DNA from 3 places in the Streptomyces axinellae genome. Region 3 is predicted to be linked to each of the others. Evidence: riboswitches for the same ligand, from Rfam matches in the RefSeq annotation. Region 3 holds a riboswitch; each other region holds the start of a gene.

Region 1 (2,194 bases), on a different contig from region 3:
GGTGACGATCTCGCCGGTCTTCTGGCGGGCGAAGGCGAGCCAGCGGGCGATTCCGGGGTCGATGTCGCGCTCGGCGGTGGCGTCCAGCGGGACGTGCAGCAGCGAGCAGGAGGCCGCGACATCGACCCGGCCGGCGAGGCCGAGCAGGGTGCCGAGGGTCGCCAGGGACTTCTCCAGGTCGTTGATCCAGATGTTGCGCCCATCGACGATCCCGGCGACCAGCCGCCTGCCCGGCAGCCCGCCCACGGCCGCGAGCGCTTCCACGTTGCCCGCCGCCGGCCCTGTGAAGTCCAGCGCGAGGCCCTCGATGGGCGTCCTGGTCAATGCGGGCAAGGCGTCGCCGAGCCGGTCGAAGTACGAGGCGACCAGGAGCTTGGGGCGGTCGGTGCCTGCCGCGAGTTCCCGGTAGGCGCGGCCGGTCGCCTCCAGCTCGGCCGGCGTGCGGTCCTGGACCAGCGCGGGCTCGTCCAGCTGCACCCATTCGGCGCCGGCTGCCCGCAAGTCGGCGAGGACCTCCGCGTAGACGGGCAGCAGCCGCTCCAGCAGCGTCAGCGGCTCGAAGTCCGCCGCGACCCCCGGCGCCGGCTTGGCCAGCAGCAGATAGGTGACGGGTCCGACGAGGACGGGCCGGGCCGCCGTCAGGCCGAGAGCGAGGGCTTCCCTCAGTTCGGCGACCTGCTTGGCGGAGTCGGCCGCGAACACGGTGTCGGGCCCCAACTCGGGTACCAGGTAGTGGTAGTTGGTGTCGAACCACTTGGTCATCTCCAGCGGCGCCACCTCCTGGGTGCCGCGGGCCATCGCGAAGTAGCCGTCCAGCGCGTCGGCTTCGACGGCGGCGCGGTGCCGGTCGGGGATCGCGCCGGTCATGACGGTGGTGTCCAGCATGTGGTCGTAGTAGGAGAAGTCCCCGGTGGGCACCTCGTGGATGCCGCTGTCGGCGAGCTGCCGCCAGGTGGCGCGGCGCAGGCGGGCGGCGGTCTCCCGGAGGGCCGCCGCGCTGACGCGGCCCTTCCAGTACCCCTCGATGGCCTTCTTCAGTTCCCGGTCGGGGCCCTGGCGCGGGTAGCCGTACACGGTGGCGTGCGCTGCTGCGGCTGCGGACTCGGCTGTCACGGAACTCTCCTTCGCGAGCGTGTCTCCAGCGGTCCCGGCACGGACGCGGAGGTGAAGGAGGGTGGCCCGGCGCGAGGGCGCGCCCGGCTGCGCACGCCTGTCCGCCTGCTCTCGACTCCCCGGACGGGTCCGGGGTGCCCCCAACCCGCCCGCGAGGTCACCGGGGCCGCACGCGGTCGGCGCGTGCGGGCAACGGGCAGGTCTTCGGACTCGCGGGCACGCCTGCCGGTCTCCCGGCGGGCACCTACTGGCCGTCGCTTCCCGGGACCGTACGGGCCCAGTGCTCATGACGGCGGTCGTTCCCGCTCACCGCTGCGGGGCAGTCCCGGATTCCCACCGGGTTCCCTCTTACGACGCCTCCCGCCTGGCGGGCGGGGCGAACCAGCTGCCCGCTCAGCGTAGACGGCGCCGCACGGCGGTGACCAGTGCGCACGCGACGGTCGCCGACCCGACCGTCCGGAGGGTTCGCCCCGCTCCTTCCGACGGTCGCTCCCGTCTCGTTCCGCACCGCCCGCCCCTGGTGTTTCGGCCCCCGCGCCGTTGGCAACCCGGTGGGCGCCGCCCCGTCGAGGGGCGGATACGGCACGAGTGCACGAACCCGAGAGAAGCGAAGCAGGAGGGTCAGCGATGACCACGACAACACGCACGGTCCGCGACATCATGACCAGCGGCGCCGACTGTGTACGGACCGACCAGACGGCGGCGGACGCCGCCCGGCTGATGAAGGAGCTGGGCGTGGGCGCGCTGCCCATCTGCGGCAAGGACGACAAACTCAAGGGCGTGGTCACCGACCGTGACCTCGTGGTGAAGGTGTACGGCGCCGACCGGGACCCGGCCGAGTACTCCGCGGGCAGCCTGAGCCAGCACGAGGCCGTCACCATCGGCGCCGACGACAGCCCCGAGGACGTCCTCGCGACCATGGCCCAGCACCGGGTACGCCGGCTGCCCGTGATCGACGGGGACCAGCTCGTCGGCATGGTCGCCGTAGCGGATGTCGCCCGCACCCTGCCCCACCCGGACACGGGCGCACTCGTGGACGCGCTGTCCGCGGACTACTGAGGCGGACAAGGCAGCAAGGGCA
Region 2 (2,194 bases), on a different contig from region 3:
GCGGCTGCCGCCGCCGACTGCCGCGCGGGCAGACCGTGTCCGGCGCGGCCGAGCCGCAGATGGAGCTGGCGTGCGAGCACCAGCCCCAGCACGCCGATCACCAGCGCGGCCACCCACAGCCCCTGCCGTTCGGTGACGGTGCCGCTGTCCCCGACGCCCGGCGGGTTGGCCGGGTAGCGCAGTCCGGGTAGCAGCGAGAGCGCGAGGAAACCGGCCCCGGCCAGCCCGAGGCCGCGCTGCCAGGCACGGCCGTCGTCCATGGGGGCGGTGCGGTGGACCAGCACGTAGGCGAGGGTGAAGAAGACACCGATGGCCAGGCCCACCACCACCGCGGTCACCACGAGACCGAAGTGCTGGGTGCCCCGGGTGAAGACCTCCTCGGCCTCGGCGGCGTGGGAGTGTCCCGCGTGTCCAGTGGGCCCCGCGTGCGCGGCGGCCGAGCGCTTCTCCTCCAGCCGGATCGCCCGGTCCATCAAGGGCTCGGCCAGCAGCAGCGAGAAGAGCCCGGAGGCCAGCCCGGCGAGCCCGCCGGCGCCCAGCCCTCGGCCGAGCAGGGGCAGCAGCGGGTAGGGAGTTGTCTCAGCGGAGACGGACATGTGTGCGCGCCCCGATCAGTGGCAGGGGGCGCCGAAGAGGTGGCGTCCGTCGTGCGAGAACTCGTGCAGGTAGTTGCCGGTGGCCGAGACGAGGTTGCCGTTGTCGACGAAGACGGCGTAGAGCGCGATCAGTGCCACGATCGCCGCCGCCGCGACGATCAGCCAGTCTCGCGTCCTGACCGTCGCGGAGTGGACGGCCGCCGGGTCGGCGGTGCCCGCTCCCGAGGCCGCCGTGGGTGTGCTGTGCGCGATGTGCGGGGACATTCGCCTGCCTCCTCCTGGGGTTTCCACGCCCCGTTGGCGGAGAAGCGACGGGTCAGTTCCTGACTCCCGTACGCGGCGCACGCGTACGGACACAGTGGCGGGACCGTCCCGGATTCGCACCGGCTTCCTGCGCACCGTCGCCTCGGTATGGAAATGTACTGCTCGGAGCGTTGCAGCCTGACATGTGCACTGTCAACAAGGCATCCGGCGCGCAGCGTTGTCCCACAGCCGCGCCCCGGCGCCCCCGCAGAGGCGGGACCAGCGCCCGTAACAGCTCTTCGACAGCTTCCGTGCCGTGAAAAACCGTGTGACACGATAGAGCGACGATTTGTCCATGGGGGCCGGGACGTTCCCGGGAGTTCGGCCAAAGGGGAGTGGATGTACGGCAGTTACGACCGTCGGCTGCCGCGCGCGGCCCGCGCCCGGCGCATCGCGTCCGTCGCGGCGGTGGGGGCGACGCTGCTGCTCGCCGGGTGTTCCTCGTCCTCGGACGACAACTCCGGCGGCGGTTCCGGAGGCGGCTCCGCCATCGGGCAGCGCCCCAAGTCAGAGTCCCCGTACTGGGTCAACCCCTCGGGAAGCGCCGCCAAGCAGGTCAGCGCGTACGAACGGGACGGCAGGAGCGGCGACGCCAAGCTCATAAAGAAGATCGCGAGCCGGCCGGTCGCCGACTGGATCACCCGCCCCGAGCCCCGCGCCGAGGTCGAACGGCTGACCAAGTCGGCCGACAAGGCCGACCGCAGCGCGCTGCTCGTCCTCTACAACCTTCCGCACCGCGACTGCGGCCAGTACAGCCAAGGCGGCGCCAAGAGCGCCGACACGTACCGCGCGTGGCTCGACAACATCGTGAAGGGCATCGGCGACCGCTCCGCCACGGTGGTGGTCGAACCGGACGCCATCCCGCACCTGCTGGCCGAGGGCTGCACCCCGCAGGAGTTCCACGAGGAGCGCTACCAGCTGCTGAACGAGGCCGTCAGCAAGCTCAAGCAGCTCCCGGGAACCAAGGTCTACCTCGACGGGGGCAACCCCGACTGGGTACGCGACCCCGGCGGCCTGGTCGAGCCCCTGAACCGCGCGGGCATCGCCAAGGCCGACGGCTTCGCGCTGAACGTCTCCAACTACCAGACCACAGCCTCCAACCGCGCCTACGGCAACAAGGTCTCCCCGATGGTCGGCAACAAGCCGTTCGTCATCGACACCAGCCGCAACGGCAACGGCCCCGTCGAGGGCACCGGCGACGAACAGACCTGGTGCAACCCCCCGGGCCGCGCCCTGGGCGAGACCCCCACCACGAAGACGGGCGACAAGCGGGTGGACGCCTACCTGTGGATCAA
Region 3 (2,194 bases):
GCGCCAGCCCCGCCACCGCGCCGAGCACCAGCAGGGCGCCCAGCACCCCGGTCACCACGAGGAACCGCAGCGGGCCCCCGCGTCCTCCGCCCCCCACGGCCTACGCGTCCGGGTGGAGCTGCCGGGCCAGCGCGTCCACCGCGTCCGGCACCCGGGGGCCGAGCACGGCCGAGGAGAGCGGGAGCACGGCGAAGCGGCGATGCTTGATCGCCGGGACGTCCGCCAGCGCCGGGTCGTTCAGCAGCCGCTTCTTCTTCGCCGCGACGGGAGTGCCGCCGTAGTCGTAGATCACCACGACCTCCGGCTTGCGCGCGACGACTTTCTCCCAGGACACATCGGCGAAGGTCTTGTGGATGCCGGAAAAGACGTTGCGGCCCCCGGCCCGGCTCACGATGTCGTTGCCGATCCCCGCGCCGCCCGCCGTGAACGCGGAACTGTCGCCGCTGTCGTAGACGAAAACGGACGGTTTCCGCACGCCCTCGAGCCGCTTCGCCGTCGCGGCGAGCTGCCGGTCCTGCCGCTTGAGCAGGGCCTCGGCACGCGCGGGGACACCGAAGACGCGGCCCACCTCGCGTATCTCGCGGTGGAGGGTGTCCACCCCCGCGTCCTTGGTGCAGCTCTCCAGGTTCAGCCGGGTGGCGACGCCGCTGTCCTTGAGCGCGGCCCGCTCGCGGCCCTCCGTCTTGTCGAAGGCGCTGGCGTAACCCCCGTAGACGAAGTCCGGGCCGGCCGCCAGCAGTGTCTCGGCGGACGGGTACTTCTTGGCCAGCACCTTGACCTTGCCGTACGCCTTCGCGTAGCGCGGCGAGATCGCGTCGTCGAGGTAGGCGGTGCCCGCCATCTTGTCCTGGAGACCGAGGGCCAGCAGGATCTCGGTGACGTGCTGGTTCATCGTCACGGCGCGCTTGGGCGGTGCGGTGAAGGTCGTCTTCACCCCGCAGTTGGTGACCGTGTACGGAAAGCCCTTGGCGGGGGTGCCGCCGCCCGCGGCGGCCGGTTTCGCTCCGCCGCCACCGCAGGCGGCAAGGGGGAAGAGCAGCAGCGAGGTGAGGCCCGCGCGCACAGCGCGGCGGGCCCCGGCCGGTATCGGCCGAGTCATGGCGCCTCCTCAGAGGATCCTCGTCCCCTGGCGTCGAGGTAAGGCGGCAGCCCAGTGTCTGACTCCCGGCCGGGCGCCGCGCGTTCGCGGGCGCCGGCCGGTCACAGTGGCGGGACCGTGCCGGGTTCACACCGGCTTCCTGGCCTCTGCCGCCTCGATCGAATTGTTGTACGCCGCAGTCTTCCACACGGGCAGAGCGCGGCGAACGGGCCCGGGGGCCGCCGCCCCCGCGAAGAGGCGTCCGAAGACGGCATCAGGCGCCGCGGGAACGAGCCCGGCTCGCCCACCTGCTTCGCCAGGAACAGCGGACAGGGGGAGTGCGTTTCGAGGCCGGTCTGTTCGACCGGGCTCCGCCCACGTGTCACACCTTCGAGTGTAAAAGGGTGGCCCCGGGAGACGCCGGGGTAGGTCGAGGCCGCAATCCGCCGCGCCGAGGCCGTCGCCCGACTCCGCCGAGGCCGCGGTCCGCCGTGCCTGAGTGGGGGGAACCACACGTTGCCGCAACCCTTCGAACTGCCCGACTTCTACGTCCCCTACCCCGCCCGGCTCAACCGCCACCTCGACGAGGCCCGCGCCCACACCCGCGAGTGGGCCCGCGAGATGGGCATGCTGGAGGGCTCGGGGATCTGGGACACCCAGGATCTGGAAGACCACGACTACGCGCTCCTGTGCTCCTACACCCACCCGGACGCCACGGGGCCCGACCTCAGCCTCGTCACCGACTGGTACGTGTGGGTCTTCTTCTTCGACGACCACTTCCTGGAGGAGTTCAAGCGCGGCCAGGACCGCGAGGGCGCCAAGGCGTATCTGGACCGGCTGCCGCTGTTCATGCCGCTGTCGGTGCCGCGGGACGGCGCGGCGCCGGTGCCCGAGCCGGTCAACCCCGTCGAGGCGGGCCTGGCCGACCTGTGGGCCAGGACCGTGCCGTCGATGTCGGAGGGCTGGCGCGCCCGCTTCGCCGAGAGCACCGAGAACCTCCTCAACGAGTCGCTGTGGGAGCTGTCCAACATCAACATCGGCCGGGTGCCCAACCCCGTCGAGTACATCGAGATGCGCCGCAAGGTCGGCGGCGCCCCCTGGTCGGCGGGGCTGGTG

What was found. A riboswitch is a leader RNA that binds a small molecule or an ion and turns the genes downstream of it on or off. The one in region 3 is predicted to bind cobalamin.
Region 1: another riboswitch for cobalamin. It lies ahead of metE (5-methyltetrahydropteroyltriglutamate--homocysteine S-methyltransferase); the one in region 3 lies ahead of ABD339_RS06145 (ABC transporter substrate-binding protein).
Region 2: another riboswitch for cobalamin. It lies ahead of ABD339_RS15740 (hypothetical protein); the one in region 3 lies ahead of ABD339_RS06145 (ABC transporter substrate-binding protein).

Annotation. Positions count from the first base shown of each region.
Region 1 is NZ_BAAARJ010000006.1:184,830-187,023, forward strand. Features, by position in the region: gene metE (5-methyltetrahydropteroyltriglutamate--homocysteine S-methyltransferase) at 1-1,113, opposite strand, end outside; cobalamin riboswitch at 1,292-1,514, opposite strand; gene ABD339_RS11020 (CBS domain-containing protein) at 1,741-2,172, shown strand.
Region 2 is NZ_BAAARJ010000009.1:187,650-189,843, reverse strand. Features, by position in the region: gene ABD339_RS15745 (CbtA family protein) at 1-596, opposite strand, end outside; gene ABD339_RS15740 (hypothetical protein) at 612-860, opposite strand; cobalamin riboswitch at 893-1,014, opposite strand; gene ABD339_RS15735 (glycoside hydrolase family 6 protein) at 1,239-2,194, shown strand, end outside.
Region 3 is NZ_BAAARJ010000003.1:372,517-374,710, reverse strand. Features, by position in the region: gene ABD339_RS06150 (FecCD family ABC transporter permease) at 1-97, opposite strand, end outside; gene ABD339_RS06145 (ABC transporter substrate-binding protein) at 101-1,099, opposite strand; cobalamin riboswitch at 1,132-1,264, opposite strand; gene ABD339_RS06140 (terpene synthase family protein) at 1,595-2,194, shown strand, end outside.